Regions from separate parts of the Leclercia sp. genome, predicted to be linked through region 1. Evidence: predicted binding sites of a transcription regulator. Region 1 holds the regulator's gene; each other region holds the start of a gene.
What was found. Region 1 encodes CRP, which controls carbon source genes, mostly activating them, when cyclic AMP is high. Its sites were predicted from a motif close to ATGTGANNNNNNTCACAT; they were not measured.

Region 1 (4,214 bases):
AGGCCGGGCGCGTGATTTCCTCTACGCCGCCGCCAGTGAAGGGGCGATGGTGCTTAACGCCGGACCGGACGTGATGCGCTTTGCACCGTCGCTGCTGGTGGAGAGCGAGGATATCGACGAAGGGATGAACCGCTTTGCGCAGGCGGTTAAGCGCGTGGTTCAGGCGTAGGCCCGTGCAAGCGTAGCGCCGCCGGGCAAAAAAGCTTAATAGGATGTCCGTTTCAAACGTCGGATCAACCAGATCCCATGATGCGGACGCTGACGCCATGCCACTGACGAGATGGTGTGCATGGTGTTCAGATGCCCCAGGACGCGCTGCAGATGCTGCTCCAGCGTGCTCATGGGGCCCTGCGTCAGGGTCTCTGGCGCTTCCAGAATATTGCTGTCCCCGCTCTCGCCCGGCGCGTCATACTCCAGACGCTGCTGACAGCGTTGCAGCGCAATTTCACACGACTGCAGATAGCGCTGCGCCAGGTCTGGCGTCAGCATCGTATGTTCCCGGGCCAGGGTCGTCATCGCGTTGATATGCTCGACGATAAACTGGCTGTGCGTCACCCACAGCTTCATATCCGCGAGATAGGCCGAATTAAAGCCCGGCTCCTGCATCGCCTGGTTGAGGGAGTTGAACAGGGCGTTGTGCGCCTGGTTGACCTTCATGCGCTGCCAGGCCAGCGGCGTCGGCTGCGGATCGTCGCTGAGGATCAGGCGAATGGCCTCCTGGTCGGCCTCCAGCGCGTCGTGGGCATTCTGGCGCAACAGCCCGCTCTGCCACTGCGGCCACAGCCAGACCATCCCCCCGAAGGCAATCAGGCAGCCAATCAGGGTATCGGCCAGGCGGGCGATAATAAACTGCTCACCGTTCAGGGTCAGCAGCTGCAGGGTATATACCGCCGTGACCGTAAAGCCCACCGTCGCCCAGCCGTAGCTTTTGCGAATGATCAGGTAGCTCCCCAGGGTCACCACCAGCATTCCGGCCAGGGTGTAACCTTCCGGAACGTGGAAGTGCAGGGTGACGCCGGCGATAACCAGCCCCGCCAGGGTGCCGGCCGCCCGGTGGAGAATACGCACCCGCGTCGCGCTGTAGCCGTTTTGCGTCACCAGCAGCACGGTCATTAAGATCCAGTAGGGTTTCGGCAGGTGCAGCGCCACCCCCATCAGGCTGGCGATACTCAGCATCACGCTGATGCGCGCCGCGTTACGCAGGGCGGCAGACTTCAGCGACAGGTAGCTTCGCAGGGCGGGGATCAGCGGCAGGCGTTTCTGCTTATCTGCCATCAGGTCGCGCGGGTAGAGCGGACGCTGCGTGCGCAGCACCCGGGCAATACGGCTGAAGTGCCAGGCGCAGAACTGACCCACCGGGTTTTCCGGGTGCTGGCGGGCGATTTTCTCCAGCGCGCCGAGCTGCTTGTCCATGGTGAAACGGGTGGGGTAGCGATGATAGAGAATGTCGTCAGCCAACACCCGCAGACGGGCCGCCACGGTCTGCGCGTTCCAGCGGATCACCGCTTCGGCGTGGCTGCGCTCCACCAGCTTTTGCACCTCCTTCGGGTGATGCAGGCTGACGGAGATGTGCTCCTGCAAATCCAGCCCCACCTGGAAGGTACGCAGCAGGCGTTTGTATTCATGATTTCTGTTGGCCGCCAGCATATGCAGCTGCTGATAACAGAGGCCGATCAGATCCACTACCTTCTGCTGACGGGCCAGCAGCGGCGGCAGCGATTTTTCAGGATCGGTGTGCTGCGTCAGCAGGGTGTATTTCGCTTCGCAATAATCTGCCAGCTGTTGATAGAGCACGCTCAGCGATTCGCGCAGCGGCTGTTCGCGCCACATCCAGAACCAGAACCAGTTAAACAGCCCGTACCAGAGGGTGCCCAGCGTATAGAGGAGCAGCGGCTCCCAGACCGGCATGTTCCCCGCCAGACTCAGGGTAAAGATGGCTGCAATCAGCGAGGCGGGCAGCAGTCGGGCATGCAGGGCGCTGATCTCAGCCGTGACCCCCAGCGTCATCGCCAGCGCGGTCAGAATGAGCGGCAGCGGAATATCCCGGGCCAGCAGCAGCTGTACGGCCAGGCTACAGCCGGCGAACAGGCACCCGCCAATCGTCAGGCGTTTAAAAAAGCGTTTATGCGGTGTATCCAGACCGGCAATATTGCAGCAGGCAGGAACGAGGGAGAAGAGGAGGCCTTGTTGCAGATGTCCGAGGATCAAACCCACAGCCACGGGGAGACACAACACCAGGGTTTGCCGCAGTGCGTAGTTAACTTCCGGGTGATAGATGAGCCTGCGCCACATGGGGATAGAGACAAAAACGGCGTGTCATCGTGTGATGCCACGCCGTTTTAGCGGAATTAACGTGTTCCGTAAACCACGATGGTTTTACCATGGGCAGAAATCAGGTTTTGATCTTCCAGCATTTTCAGGATACGACCCACTGTCTCACGAGAACATCCGACGATCTGACCAATTTCCTGACGGGTAATTTTAATTTGCATACCGTCCGGGTGGGTCATGGCGTCTGGCTGTTTCGCCAGGTTCAGTAAGGTTTGGGCGATGCGGCCGGTTACGTCGAGGAAGGCGAGGTTACCTACCTTCTCGGACGTGACCTGCAGACGGCGAGCCATCTGCGAAGAGAGGCGCATCAGGATATCCGGGTTCACCTGAATCAGCTGGCGGAATTTCTTATAAGAGATCTCAGCCACTTCACAGGCCGTTTTTGCACGCACCCAGGCGCTACGCTCCTGACCTTCTTCAAACAGGCCCAGTTCGCCGATAAAGTCTCCCTGATTCAGGTAAGAGAGGATCATCTCTTTGCCTTCTTCATCTTTGATCAGCACTGCCACTGAGCCTTTGACGATGTAATACAACGTTTCCGCTTTTTCACCCTGGTGAATCAGCGTGCTCTTCGATGGGTACTTATGAATATGGCAATGAGACAAGAACCATTCGAGAGTCGGGTCTGTTTGCGGTTTGCCAAGCACCATGCGCTGTTATCCTCTGTTATAAGCTGTCTCCAGAGTCTGGCTGTGTACCTGTACTCTGGGGTTGCAATCGAATTCTTTCCCCTGCCTGGGGACGGGCTGTCACAATAATTAGCAGCCTGTAATGTGTGATGTCCTCTGCATACATGTGCAACGTCAATGTATTACTGTAGCATCTCGACTGTTTTAGCATAGCTTTTGCCGCCTGTCTCCTGGTGTCTCGCTTCAGCTTGATGCAGGTCGACTTCCGTTGTCAGAATTGTTGCTGGCGCGTAATCTGTCAGGAAAAATGCAATCCTGGAGTTAATAAAAATGCAAGCACGTGTGAAATGGGTTGAAGGGTTAACGTTCCTCGGTGAGTCGGCTTCCGGGCACCAGATTTTGATGGATGGCAACTCCGGTGACAAAGCGCCAAGCCCGATGGAAGTTGTCCTGATGGCGGCTGGCGGATGCAGCGCAATCGACGTGGTGTCTATCCTGCAAAAAGGGCGTCACGATGTGACCGACTGCGAAGTCAAACTGACCTCAGAGCGTCGTGAAGAGGCGCCGCGCCTGTTCACCCATATCAACCTTCACTTCGTGGTGACCGGCAAAGAGCTGAAAGACGCGGCGGTCTCCCGCGCGGTGGACCTCTCAGCAGAGAAGTACTGCTCCGTGGCGCTGATGCTGGAGAAAGCAGTCAAGATTACCCATTCGTATGAAGTGATCGAGGCGTAATGTTGTGGGGCATCATGCGGTCTGATGCCCTCACCCCGGCCCTCTCCCACAGGCAACTAAACCTCAATCGATCTTCTTGCCTTCCATCAACCGCTGCACCAGCGGCGTCATGATTAACTCCATCGCCAGCCCCATCTTCCCGCCCGGGACCACCAGTGTATTGATGTGCGAAATAAACGAACCCTGCAGCATCGCCAGCAGCCAGGGGTAATCGATATTGTCCAGATTGCGGAAATGGATCACCACAAAGCTCTCGTCGAGCGACGGAATGCCTTTAGCGGCAAAGGGATTTGAGGTATCCACGGTCGGGACGCGCTGGAAGTTGATATGGGTGCGGGAAAACTGCGGCGTCAGGAAGTTAATGTAATCCTCCATCGAGCGCACCACGGAGTCCATCACCGCCTCGCGGGAGTGGCCGCGTTCGCTGGTATCCCGCGTCAGCTTCTGGATCCACTCCAGGTTCACAATCGGTACCACGCCCACCAGCAGATCGACATGGCGCGCCACGTCGTGTTGCGG
Region 2 (4,214 bases), on a different contig from region 1:
GCCGCATGCGTTTGAGCTGTTTATGCACATCCTGCACGGTGGTCACGGGAGTGGCAAACTGCTCCCGGAAGGTCTCGGTGATCGCCTCCGGGCGGGTGTTCTGGATCAGATAGGTTTCGCAGGCCTGGGTGATCAGGGTTAAGGAGACGGTATTGAGCGCCTTCAGGCGGCGGTTGGCCCGCGACCAGCGCGACGACTCCATATTGAGGTTGCTGCGCATCCCTTCCAGGGCGGTGGTACGACGCACCAGCGCGCTCCAGGCGTTATCGACCTCTTCACTGTCGCCATGCTTGATGCACAGCTGCATCAGCTGATACTGGGCGACGATCAGCGCATCCAGCTCGCGATCCACCTCCTGCTTAATAGAGCGGGGGGAGAAGAGCAGATCCGCCACGATCGCACAGACAATCCCCATCACGATCTCGCTGCAGCGCTCCACGGCAAACTGCGGCGCCAGCAGCGGGTTGGTCTGAATGGTGATGATAATGATCAGCGCGGTGTAGCCGGAAAGGCCCCAGGCGTAGGAGTTTTCCACCCGCACCAGAGAAGAGATCCAGGTGCAAAAACCGGCCCAGATACAGCACACCATCAGCATCAGCAGCGGAGTGCGGATCATCAGGATCACGATGGTCAGCGCGGCGATACAGCCGATAAAGGTGCCGACAATACGCAGCATCCCGCGATAGCGTATTGCCCCGGAGTAAGGTTCCCCGCCCGCCGCAAACGCCGGGCCTGCGGCGACAATCGCCGCGGTCAGCACCGCCCAGCGGGGGGTTTCCAGCTGAAAGTGAAAGCCAACGAACAGCGCCAGCACGATGGCGAAGGCCAGCTTAATCGCAAAGCGCAGGTGCTGGTTGGCGATGGAGAAGATGCCCATGGCGATTAACCAAACTCGCGCAGACGGTGGGCAATTTTACGGAACAGCGAATCATGGCTGGCGTCCCGATCTTTCTCGCCGGTGATCACTACGGTGGCGGTGGTGCCTGCTGGCCACAGGTTGCCCTGCTGTTCATCCAGACGTATACGCACCGGCACGCGCTGCGCCAGACGTACCCACTCCAGATTGGAATCCACGGTCGCCATCCCTTTGCTGTCGCGGGTGGCGCTGGAGTTGGTCACCCCTGCCGCTACGCTGTCCACCGTCCCTTTCAGAACACGATTGCTGCCCAGCGGGGTGATCTCCGCCCGATAGCCCGGACGGACGCTCTCCAGCTTGGTCTCTTCCATATAGGCCAGCACATAGAAGGAGTGCTGTTTGACCAGCGCCACGGCGGTAGAGCCGCGGGTAATAAATTCGCCGGTGTAGACGTTGAGGTTGGTCACCCAGCCGTCGGACGGGGCGCGGATCACTGTACGCTCAAGATCGAGCTTCGCCAGATCGCGGGTGGCCTCGGCCTTCGCCAGCTGATGCAGCACGGTTTGCAGCACGTTATTGGACTGGTCGATCTCCTCACGGGACATCGCCTGCACCCCCAGCTGATTACGGCGCCCCGCCTCGCGGCGTTTTTCCGCAGCCAGCGCCTGGTAATAGGCGACATCGGCTTCCGCTTGTTCCAGCGCTTTCTGGTAGCGCGGCTGGTCAACGGTGAACAGCACCTGATCCTTTTTCACCAGCTGGTTATCATGCACATTGACGGCCGTGATCAGCCCCGCCACGTCCGGGGCAATGGCGACAATGTCGGCACTAAAGCGCGCATCGCGCGTCCAGGGCGACTCGGTGTAGTAAACCCACGCGCGAAAAATAGCGATGAACGCGAGGATAACCAGCGCCACGGTAATGGCGGTACGGGAGATTTTTCTTGTTAGCGTTTTCACATCTACCTCAAACAAACAGGCGCGATACCAGATAGAACAGGCAGCAATACAGCGCGGAATTGAACAATGCAGGGTGCCAGACGAAATCATAGATCCCGGTAGGAGCCAGCACCTTTCGCACCAGCCAAAAAATCGCCAGTGATAAAAGCAGTTCGAAGAATATCGGTGGGAACGACAATCCGAACACCACGATAACGGGAAACAGACTCATGTTGACCTTGATTAGAGCGAGCAGGCGAAAGAATTATTCAGCATACGGCACCGCAGAAGGGGCAAGAAAAGCCGGGCGAGAGTGGCGTAGCTATAATGTATTAATAATATATTAGCGTAACTGTTATGCTGTTATCTATCATATGTGATCTAAATCACTTTTAAGCCAGAGTGAATAATGGAACGTCTAAAACGGATGTCAGTTTTTGCCAAAGTCGTCGAGCTGGGCTCCTTCACCGCCGCGGCCAGGCAACTGCAGATGAGCGTCTCGTCAATCAGTCAGACCGTCGCCAAACTGGAAGATGACCTCCAGGTGAAGCTGCTCAACCGCAGCACCCGCAGCCTCGGCCTGACCGAAGCCGGTAAAATCTATTATCAGGGCTGTCGGCGGATGTTGTATGAGGCCCAGTCGGTGCATGAGCAACTCTACGCCTTCAACAACACCCCCATCGGCACCCTGCGCATCGGCTGCTCTTCAACTATGGCACAAAATGTCCTGGCTGAAATGACCGCCGAGATGTTGCAGGAGTATCCAGGGCTGACGGTCAACCTGGTCACGGGTATTCCTGCCCCGGATCTGATTGCTGATGGGCTGGATGTGGTGATCCGCGTCGGGGCGTTGCAGGACTCCAGCCTCTTCTCCCGCCGTCTGGGCAGTATGCCGATGGTGGTATGCGCCGCGAAAAAGTACCTCGCCAGAGCGGGGATCCCGGAGAAACCGGCGGATCTCAGCAATCACGCCTGGCTGGAGTACAGCGTGCGCCCGGATAACGAATTTGAACTGGTCGCGCCGGAAGGGCTGTCGACAAAACTGCTGCCGCAGGGGCGCTTTGTCACCAACGATCCGATGACCATTTCCCGCTGGCTGGTGGCCGGGGCTGGGATCGCCTACGTCCCGCTGATGTGGGTGATCAACGAGATCAACAGCGGCGAGCTGGAGATCCTCTTCCCGCGCTATCAGTCGGATCCGCGCCCGGTGTATGCGGTCTATACCGAAAAGGACAAACTGCCGCTGAAGGTGCAGGTGTGCATTAACTATCTGACGGACTATTTCGTGCAGGTGGCGGCGCTGTTTCAGGAGATGCGGGGAAGGAAGGAGTGATGACAGTCCCCTCTCCCTTTCAGGGAGAGGGTTAGGGTAAAACTAAGCGGTACCGCCGACGGTCAGGTTATCCACCTTCAGGGTCGGCTGACCGACGCCTACCGGCAGGCTCTGGCCCTCTTTGCCACAGACACCGACGCCGTTATCCAGCTTCAGATCGTTACCGACCATCGAGATCTGCTGCATCGCTTCGATGCCGGAACCAATCAGGGTTGCCCCTTTCACCGCTTTGGTCACTTTGCCCTTCTCGATCAGATAGGCTTCTGAGGTCGAGAAGACAAATTTGCCGGAGGTGATATCCACCTGGCCGCCGCCGAAGTTTGGCGCATAGATGCCATACTCCACCGACTCGATGATCTCCTGCGGCGTGGACTTGCCCGCCAGCATATAGGTGTTGGTCATACGTGGCATTGGCAGGTGCGCATAGGATTCACGACGGCCGTTGCCGGTTGGTGCCACACCCATCAGGCGCGCATTCAGTTTGTCCTGCATGTAGCCTTTCAGGATCCCGTTCTCGATCAGCACGTTGTACTGACCCGGCGTCCCTTCGTCGTCGATGGAGACAGAACCACGGCGATCGGTCATGGTGCCGTCATCCACTACGGTGCACAGCTCAGAGGCCACCAGCTCGCCCATATGGCCGCTGAAGACCGAGGTGCCGCGACGGTTGAAGTCGCCTTCCAGACCGTGACCTACTGCTTCGTGCAGCAGCACGCCAGGCCAGCCCGCGCCAAGTACCACCGGCAGGGTGCCCGCAGGTGCCGCGACGGCAGAGAGATTGACCATTGCCATCCGCACCGCCTCTTTCGCCCAGGCGTCGGCACGCACTTCGCCGTCTACCGGGTTCAGGAACCATTCATAACCAAAACGACCGCCGCCGCCGCTGGAGCCGCGCTCGCGTTTGCCGTCCTCTTCTACCAGCACGCTGACGGAGAGACGGACCAGCGGACGCACGTCGGCGGCCAGGGTGCCGTCGGTCGCCGCCACCAGAATCAGCTCATACACACCGCTCAGGCTGGCCGACACTTCCTGCACGCGCTTGTCTTCCGCACGGGCGACTTTGTCCACCCGACGCAGGATGTCCAGC
Region 3 (4,214 bases), on a different contig from region 1:
GTTCAGGGAGATCCCCACCGCGACGACCCCAATCTGCTGATGCTGCGCGTTATAGACGGGGGTAAACACGCGCAGCGCCTCATCGAGCACGCCGTGGTTAATGGCGACATTCTCTTTATCCTCCAGAGCAGGCCGGAGATCGTCACCAATAAAGGTTTTGCCGATCAGAGCGCTGTTGGGATGCGAATAGCGGATCCCGCGCATGTCTGTGACGACGGCAAACAGCAGTTTATTGCGCTGCATCACCGTCCAGGCGACAGGCTGGATGATATTGCTGTCCGGGGGCAAGGACAAGCCGCGGATTACTTCCGGACTGTCGGCCAGGGTTCTGGCGACCGCCAGGGCGGTATCGCGCACGCCATCGCGCGTGGCCCGGGTGATTTGCGCAAAATAGAGGACAAAAATCACCAGCAGGATCGCGCCCGTCACGCTGTAGACCATCAGCGTGACCAGGGTGTTCAGTTTCATTGGGCGCTTGTGCGTAGGCGGAAGAGGCGGCAGATCGCGCATTGAAACTCCAGGGCAGGCGGAAAAGCGGGCATTATCGCTGATGGCGCTAGTTTGTTAAAGCTATGTAAATCTGTGAGGGGCAGAAAACAAAAAGCCCGCGTATCAGCGGGCTTTGATTGGGAACCATGTCGTTTAGAACTGGTAAGTGATACCCAGCGCAAACTGGTCATCGGCATGGCCACCGGTTCTGGCCGCGTCGTCTTCATCCAGCAGGTTGAACTTGTACGCGGTATAGACGTTCATGTTCTTATTGAAGTAGTACCAGGTACCCAGTTCAATATAGTTCACGAGGTCAGCGTTAAAGCCGCGAACACCGCTGCGTTCACCCAGATCTTTGCCTGTGGAATAGACATAGCCCAGAGAAGGACGCAGGCCGAAATCAAACTGATACTGCACCACGGCTTCGACGTTCTGGGTTTTGTTGGCAAAACCGACGCTGTCAGCCCAGGTCATGTTGCGGGTTTCACCGTACATCACGGCGGCGTACAGGTTGTTGGCATCATATTTGGCCGCCAGCGACCAGACTTCAGCGGTATCGCCAAAACCGTCAGCAGACTGCTTGTTGGTGCGATCGGACTTGCCGTACACGCCCACGAAGCCGAAGCCATCGAAGTTGTAGTTCAGGGAGGTGCTGTAACCGTCGCCGTTAGCTTTCTTCTCCTGACGATCGTTATTTTTGCCCTGGTACTGCACGGCAAAGTTCAGACCTTCAACCGCGCCGAAGAAATCGGTGTTGCGATAGGTCGCCACGCCAGTGGTTCGGCCAGTCATAAAGTTATCGGTGTGAACCCAGGAGTCGCCACCCCATTCCACCAGCATATCGGTATAAGCGCCGGCGTCGTATGCCACGCCGTAGTTACGGCCATAGTCAAACGAACCGTAGTCGCCAAATTTAAGGCCCGCGAAAGCCAGACGGCTGCTCTCATCCTGCTCGCCTTCCGGGGTGCTGGCGGTCATGTTGTACTCAAACTGACCGAAACCGATCAGCTCGTTGCTGATTTGGGTTTCGCCTTTAATACCGAAACGGGCATAGGAGGTATCAGCGTTTTCACTGTTGCTATCATCAGTCTTGTCCCAGATGCGCTCGCCGACCATTTTTCCGTACAGATCGAACTTATTGCCGTCCTTGTTGTAGATTTCAGCCGCATTTACCGCGCCAGCGCTCAACAAAACAGGGACGAGAACTGCCAGAACTTTTCTTTTCATTATATATTCCCTTCAATGTATTTTCTTAATGAATATACGCAACCCTCTCCGGGTTACGGGGTCAATACTATTTCAGGGTGGGTTTTTACCCTTTAACAATAAATGTAACTAAATCATTTAGATTATTTCAAAATATTAATAATGGTGTCACCATATGTAATAATTATGATTATAACAATAGTATTTACATTATTTATTGATATGTATTTCATGGGCTTATGGGTGAGTGTGGATTTATTGAAAAAATGAGGGTAGAGCAGTCAGCGGATCGGCCAGTAAAAAAAGCCCGATAAGAATATCGGGCTAAAAATTAGGGGGTAATTTAAACGTTTTTAATAGTGAGGCGATAAAAAAGCACATAACCCCGACATCATTGCACAGTTGATCAATTTAGAAAATATTTTCCGTAAATAATAATATTGAAAAAGCTTTGCCCGCTTTCTCTTGATGATGGTTATTTCCCGCCTGAATAAATACGCTTAAATAATAAATGTGCTCAATATAAAATTGCGGAAGATCAATGTTGCGCCTATGGGCAGCGAAAAATTAGCACCAGAAGAGTGCGTTTAATTGAAAAATGTGATTTATTTCACGGTTTAGATTGGCGATGTGAATGTGGTAGCTATACTGCCGTGAACAAGGAAAGGACAACATGGAACAAAAACACGATCGCAGCCTGGGGGGCAAGCTGGCCCTGTGGGTGTTTTACGCCTTTTGCGGCTATTTTATCTGGGCGATGGCGCGCTATCTATGGATCGTCAGTAAAGTCAGTTCGGTACCGGGGCCGTTGATCGAGGGCGATCTCGGCTCAACGTCCGGCAAATGGCTGAGTGCTTTGTGCGGCTTTCTGCTGTTAGGCGCGGTGGGGACAATCCTCGGCGCCATTGCCTGGTACACCCGGCCACGTGATGTGCCAGAAGAGTAAATAGTTGCTATTGTACGGTTTTTCACTTCAGGGAAAGCGCTATGGAACTCGTGCAATGGCAGCAACGTTTTGAAGGCTGGCTGAAGGCGCATCATGCCACCGATGATACCGCCCACGATCTCTCCCATTTCCGTCGGGTCTGGAACACCTCACAGCGGCTGATGAAGGACCAGCAGGTCGATGCGCTGGTCATTCTGACGGCCTGTTATTTTCACGATATCGTCAGCCTGCCTAAAAATCATCCGCAGCGGGGCCGCTCGTCGCAGCTGGCTGCCGAAAGAACGACGGCCATCCTGCGCGAGGACTTTAGTGATTTCCCTGCCCAGCATTATGCCGCCATCGAGCATGCCATCGAGGCGCACAGCTTCAGCGCGGGCATTACGCCGATTACCGCAGAAGCGAAAATTGTGCAGGATGCCGACCGGCTGGAGGCCCTCGGCGCGATTGGCCTGGCGCGCGTCTTTGCCGTGTCCGGCGCGCTGGGGGTGCCACTCTTCGACCCGGAAGATCCCTTTGCCGATGCGCGTGAGCTGAACGACCGGGCGTTTGCGCTGGACCATTTCCAGACCAAACTGCTCCGCCTGCCAGAGACGATGCAGACCGCCGCCGGTCGGCAGCTTGCGCGACAGAGTGCCGATGTGCTGATCCAGTTTATGGCCCGGCTCAGTGCCGAGCTACGCGGCGATTACGACGGCATCGATGCCGCGGTGTTGCAGCGTTTCCGCGACAGTCTGTAATGCCTTTCTGTGTTACTCTCTCATCAGTCCCTTTTGGTCCGGTTAAATCTATGCAGGAAAATGTATCAGTGATGGAGTCCGCGCGTGTGCTGGCTGAGAAATCAACGGCGTCGGTCCAGGCGTTATTGTGCCAGCTGCTGGAAATTTACGATGCCAGAACGCTGGCTCATCTTCTGAATGCTCAGGGCGACAGCCACTGGAGCCCGGCGATCCTCAAGCGACTGGTGACCAGCGAGCGGGCAGGCCGCCGCCTCAGCGACGGTGAATATAGCGTGCTGCAAAACCTGCTCCCGCGCCCCCCGGCCTGTCATCCTCACTATGCCTTCCGGTTTGTCGATCTGTTTGCCGGCATTGGCGGCATCCGCCATGGTTTTGAGGCGATTGGCGGCCAGTGCGTGTTTACCAGCGAGTGGAACAAACACGCGGTGCGGACCTACAAGGCCAACTGGTACTGCGATCCGGATGCGCATCAGTTCAATGATGACATCCGCGAAGTGACACTCAGCCACCAGAGCGGCATTACGGATGACGAGGCGGCGGAGCACATCCGCAACGCCATTCCGGCGCATGACGTGCTGCTCGCCGGCTTCCCCTGTCAGCCGTTTTCGCTGGCCGGGGTATCCAAGAAGAACGCCCTGGGCCGCGCGCACGGTTTTGCCTGCGACACCCAGGGAACGTTATTCTTCGACGTGGCGCGTATCATTGACGCCCGCCGCCCGGCGATCTTCGTGCTGGAAAACGTCAAGAATCTGAAGAGCCACGACGGGGGCAAAACGTTCCGCATCATCATGCAGACCCTCGACGATCTGGGGTATGACGTGGCGGATGCCGCGGAG
Region 4 (4,214 bases), on a different contig from region 1:
TGGCGAGCAGCAGGGGCGCTCCGATCCGCTGGAAGGATTCAACCGCACCATGTATAGCTTCAACTACAACGTGCTGGATCCGTATGTATTGCGTCCGGTTGCGGTGGCGTGGCGTGATTATGTTCCACAACCGGCCCGTAATGGGCTGAGCAACTTCACCAGCAACCTTGAAGAGCCTGCGGTGATGGCGAACTTCTTCCTGCAGGGCGATCCCTACCAGGGGATGGTCCACTTTACCCGTTTCTTCCTGAACACCCTGTTAGGGATGGGCGGCTTCATTGACGTTGCCGGGATGGCGAATCCGAAGCTGCAACGCGAGCAGCCACACCGTTTCGGTAGCACCCTGGGTCATTATAATGTGGGTTACGGCCCGTATATGCAGTTGCCGTTCTATGGCAGCTTCACGTTGCGTGACGATGGCGGTGATATGGTCGATACCCTCTATCCGGTACTGTCCTGGCTGACCTGGCCGCTGTCGGTGGGTAAATGGACGGTAGAAGGGATTGAGACACGTGCCCAACTGCTGGATTCAGACGGTCTGCTGCGTCAGTCCTCCGATCCGTACATCATGGTGCGTGAAGCCTACTTCCAGAACCATGACTTTATTGCGAACGGCGGCAAGCTGAAACCGGAAGATAACCCGAACGCGAAAGCGATCGAGAATGAACTCTCCGAGATTGATGCGGAATAAAAAAGAAAAGGTGAGCGCGATGCTCACCTTTTTTTATCGCTACGTAATTAGAACGCGTAGTTAAAGTTGGTCCCGAACAGCCACGCCTTGCCTTCAGAAGTGAAGTTATACGCAGCCGCGCCTTCACCCTCGGTGAAGCTGACTTTCTGACCATGCATATAAGATGCGCCAACGTCGATAGAGGCATCATCGTTAAAGGCGTAGGTCATACCGGCGCTCAGCCACAGACGGTCCTGATCCGGGATGGAAATGGAACGCTTGTCGGCCGGAACCGGGCTGTCATCAAAGGCGATACCGGTGCGGAAGGTCCAGTTCTTGTCGTAGTAGTAGGTGGTACCCAGCGCGATACGGTACGCATCCTTAAAGCTTTCGTCTTTATAGAACAGGGTTTGACCGTTGTTGCCGGTGGCCTTCAGCTCCTGGAACTGGCTCCAGCTGGTGTAGGTCAGGCTGTAGTGGACAGCCCACTGCGGTGCCACGAGGTTATACCCGGAGACTTCCCACATTTCTGGCAGATGCAGCGACAGAGAACCGCTCTCGGTGCGGCCACCGGTACCTGCCGGAAGACCGGCCATCCCCATATTCCCCAGGATGGTGCTCAGGGCCGGGTTGATGGAGCTCTTATAGTCGCCGTCGAAGTCGATTTTCACTTCTGAACGGTAGGTCAGACCCCAGCGGTTGTTTTTATCCAGCTCATACAGGATACCGGCGTTCCAGCCGAAGCCCCATTCGTCACCCTTCAGGTGCGCAATCTGATCGTCAGGCTCGTTGATCCCACTCAGGTAGGACGGCGGTACACGGCCGGTGAGCTGACGCGTCAGCAGTGGACCCAGCGAACCCGCATAACGCTCAATTTTGGCTTTGGCGTAAACGGCATCAAAGCCCAGGCCAAAGCTCCAGTTGCTGTCCAGACGATAGGCACCGCTCAGGTTCAGGTTGACGGTTTCCAGATCGGTTTTACCACCGTAGATACCCGCCGCGTAGCTATTGTTAAATTCGGTTGCCAGACCGTAGTTGGAGGTGACAGACGCACCCCAACCAAACTGATCGTTGATTGGCATAACAAAGTGCATGTTCGGCACCCACGCAGTCGGGGCGATATTGTCCTGGTTTGCACTCTGTCCTGTTAAGGCGGAGTTACCCGTGACGTTGACATCGGGATCGATATAAACGGCACCGATAGAGAAGGTTGGGCGATCAAACATGGTGATCAGCGCCGGGTTACGGCTCGCGTTCCCTGCGTCATCAGCGATAGCACCTTCCCCGGAATAGGCGCGGCCCAGGCCTGAGGAAGAGAACTCATTTAGCTGAAAGCCCGCTGACCATGCGGAGGTGGAGACGATTGCCACTGCGATTGCGAGCGCAGTTTTTTTGAACAGGGTTTTCTGGCTCATGACCATAACCTCATTGAGTTATTTTTATTCAATATTTGTTACATACCGTAACAGGAGCGCGAAGTGTAGGGTCTGTGGTAACACTTAGAAATCAGACCAGTGGCGAGAGTATAGGTCTGACCAGATGGAATGTTGCAAGTCTGTTTATTAATTTTTACTGAGATGTTTTACGAAACGGGATCTGGTTGGCAAAATTGTGACCAGTTCGCTTACGCCGAACGGGTGATTTTTGTTTTAGATCATTTTTACGTGTGATATTGCTCACTTACCGCCTTTTACGCCATTAACGACTGGAGCCGCTTCCAGGCGGGGCGTAAAATATCAGCATCGTGTCTATTTCGCGCCGTGCGCGACTACAGAGGAAATCTACTATGAGTAAATGCAGTGCTGATGAAACCCCGGTTTGCTGCTGTATGGATGTGGGCACCATCGTGGATAACACGGATTGCACCGCCTCTTACAGCCGTGAGTTCGCCAGCCGTGCCGAAGCAGAAGAGACGCTGGCCGCACTGACCGCCAAAGCCCGCGGCGTTGAGTCTGAACCGTGCGACATTACCTCCACCTTCACCGAGGTGGACGGCGGGGTGCGCCTGGACATCGATTTCGTGTTCAGCTGCGAAGCTGAGTCCCTGATTTTCCAGCTCGGTCTGCGTTAAGTTCCCTTCAACGCCTCCATTCATGGGGGCGTTTCGTTTGTGCTCTGTGGCTTCGCTCGCAATTTTTCTTCTCCCCGATTGGCTAATGTAAAAATTTGGTTAAGACTGTTATCAGGTCAGACCACTTTGCGTATTTGTTATTCACAGGGGAGCGTTATGAGTCAGGCATTACCGCTAATCACCCGTCAGGGTGATCGCATTGCCATTGTCAGTGGATTACGTACGCCATTTGCCCGTCAGGCGACGGCTTTTCATGGCATACCTGCAGTCGATCTGGGAAAAATGGTGGTGGGGGAGTTGCTGGCTCGCAGCGAAATACCTCCTGAGGTGATTGAACAGCTGGTCTTCGGCCAGGTGGTGCAAATGCCTGAAGCGCCCAATATCGCCCGTGAAATCGTGCTGGGCACTGGCATGAACGTCCACACCGACGCCTACAGCGTCAGCCGCGCCTGCGCCACCAGCTTTCAGGCGGTGGCCAACGTTGCGGAAAGCCTAATCGCGGGCACCATTCGCGCCGGGATCGCCGGGGGGGCCGACTCCTCGTCTGTCCTGCCGATCGGCGTCAGCAAAAAGCTCGCCCGCGTGCTGGTGGACGTTAACAAAGCCCGCACCACCGGACAGCGCCTGGCGCTCTTCTCACGCCTGCGTTTGCGCGATCTCCTTCCCGTCCCGCCTGCGGTCGCAGAATATTCCACCGGCCTGCGGATGGGCGATACCGCCGAACAGATGGCGAAGACCTACGGCATCACCCGCGAACAGCAGGATGCGCTCGCGCACCGCTCGCATCAGCGCGCCGCTCAGGCCTGGGCCGAGGGCAAGCTGGCGCAAGAGGTAATGACCGCCTACACCCCGCCGTACCGCGAGCCGCTAAGCGAAGACAACAATATCCGCGGCACCTCGACGCTGGCGGATTACGCGAAACTGCGTCCGGCATTCGACCGTAAGCACGGCACCGTAACGGCTGCCAACAGCACGCCGTTAACAGATGGCGCGGCGGCGGTGATCCTGATGACCGAATCCCGTGCCAGAGAGCTGGGTCTGATTCCGCTCGGCTATCTGCGCAGCTATGCCTTTACCGCTATTGATGTCTGGCAGGACATGCTGCTGGGGCCGGCCTGGTCCACGCCGCTGGCGCTGGAGCGTGCCGGGCTGACGATGAACGATCTGACGCTGATCGACATGCATGAAGCCTTTGCCGCCCAGACCCTGGCCAACCTGCAGCTGCTGGCAAGCGATCGTTTTGCCCGCGATGTGTTAGGCCGCGCCCACGCCACGGGCGAGGTGGATGAAAGTAAATTTAACGTGCTGGGGGGCTCCATTGCCTACGGTCACCCCTTTGCGGCGACCGGGGCGAGGATGATCACCCAGACGCTGCATGAGTTGCGCCGTCGCGGCGGCGGATTTGGCCTGGTCACCGCCTGCGCGGCGGGTGGCCTGGGTGCCGCAATGGTTCTGGAGGCAGAATAATGGAGA

Region 2: aaeR (HTH-type transcriptional activator AaeR) is a predicted target of CRP. The motif match lies at 2,169-2,186, and genes of this name have one in related genera.
Region 3: drpB (cell division protein DrpB) is a predicted target of CRP. The motif match lies at 2,207-2,224, and genes of this name have one in related genera.
Region 4: V7Q49_RS00195 (YfcZ/YiiS family protein) is a predicted target of CRP. The motif match lies at 2,335-2,352, and genes of this name have one in related genera.

What each region holds. Positions count from the first base shown of each region.
Region 1 covers NZ_DAIQCE010000005.1:49,078-53,291, reverse strand. Annotated here, with positions in the region: gene argD (bifunctional acetylornithine/succinyldiaminopimelate transaminase) at 1-169, shown strand, start outside; gene V7Q49_RS14485 (YccS/YhfK family putative transporter) at 205-2,292, opposite strand; gene crp (cAMP-activated global transcriptional regulator CRP) at 2,349-2,981, opposite strand; gene V7Q49_RS14475 (OsmC family protein) at 3,291-3,695, shown strand; gene V7Q49_RS14470 (phosphoribulokinase) at 3,759-4,214, opposite strand, start outside.
Region 2 covers NZ_DAIQCE010000006.1:161,814-166,027, forward strand. Annotated here, with positions in the region: gene aaeB (p-hydroxybenzoic acid efflux pump subunit AaeB) at 1-877, opposite strand, end outside; gene aaeA (p-hydroxybenzoic acid efflux pump subunit AaeA) at 883-1,815, opposite strand; gene aaeX (p-hydroxybenzoic acid efflux pump operon protein AaeX) at 1,823-2,026, opposite strand; gene aaeR (HTH-type transcriptional activator AaeR) at 2,204-3,127, shown strand; gene tldD (metalloprotease TldD) at 3,170-4,214, opposite strand, start outside.
Region 3 covers NZ_DAIQCE010000001.1:393,072-397,285, forward strand. Annotated here, with positions in the region: gene V7Q49_RS01690 (sensor histidine kinase) at 1-510, opposite strand, end outside; gene V7Q49_RS01695 (porin) at 643-1,716, opposite strand; gene drpB (cell division protein DrpB) at 2,369-2,641, shown strand; gene V7Q49_RS01705 (phosphohydrolase) at 2,683-3,378, shown strand; gene V7Q49_RS01710 (DNA cytosine methyltransferase) at 3,429-4,214, shown strand, end outside.
Region 4 covers NZ_DAIQCE010000001.1:50,512-54,725, forward strand. Annotated here, with positions in the region: gene mlaA (phospholipid-binding lipoprotein MlaA) at 1-691, shown strand, start outside; gene fadL (long-chain fatty acid transporter FadL) at 739-2,085, opposite strand; gene V7Q49_RS00195 (YfcZ/YiiS family protein) at 2,457-2,741, shown strand; gene fadI (acetyl-CoA C-acyltransferase FadI) at 2,898-4,208, shown strand; gene fadJ (fatty acid oxidation complex subunit alpha FadJ) at 4,208-4,214, shown strand, end outside.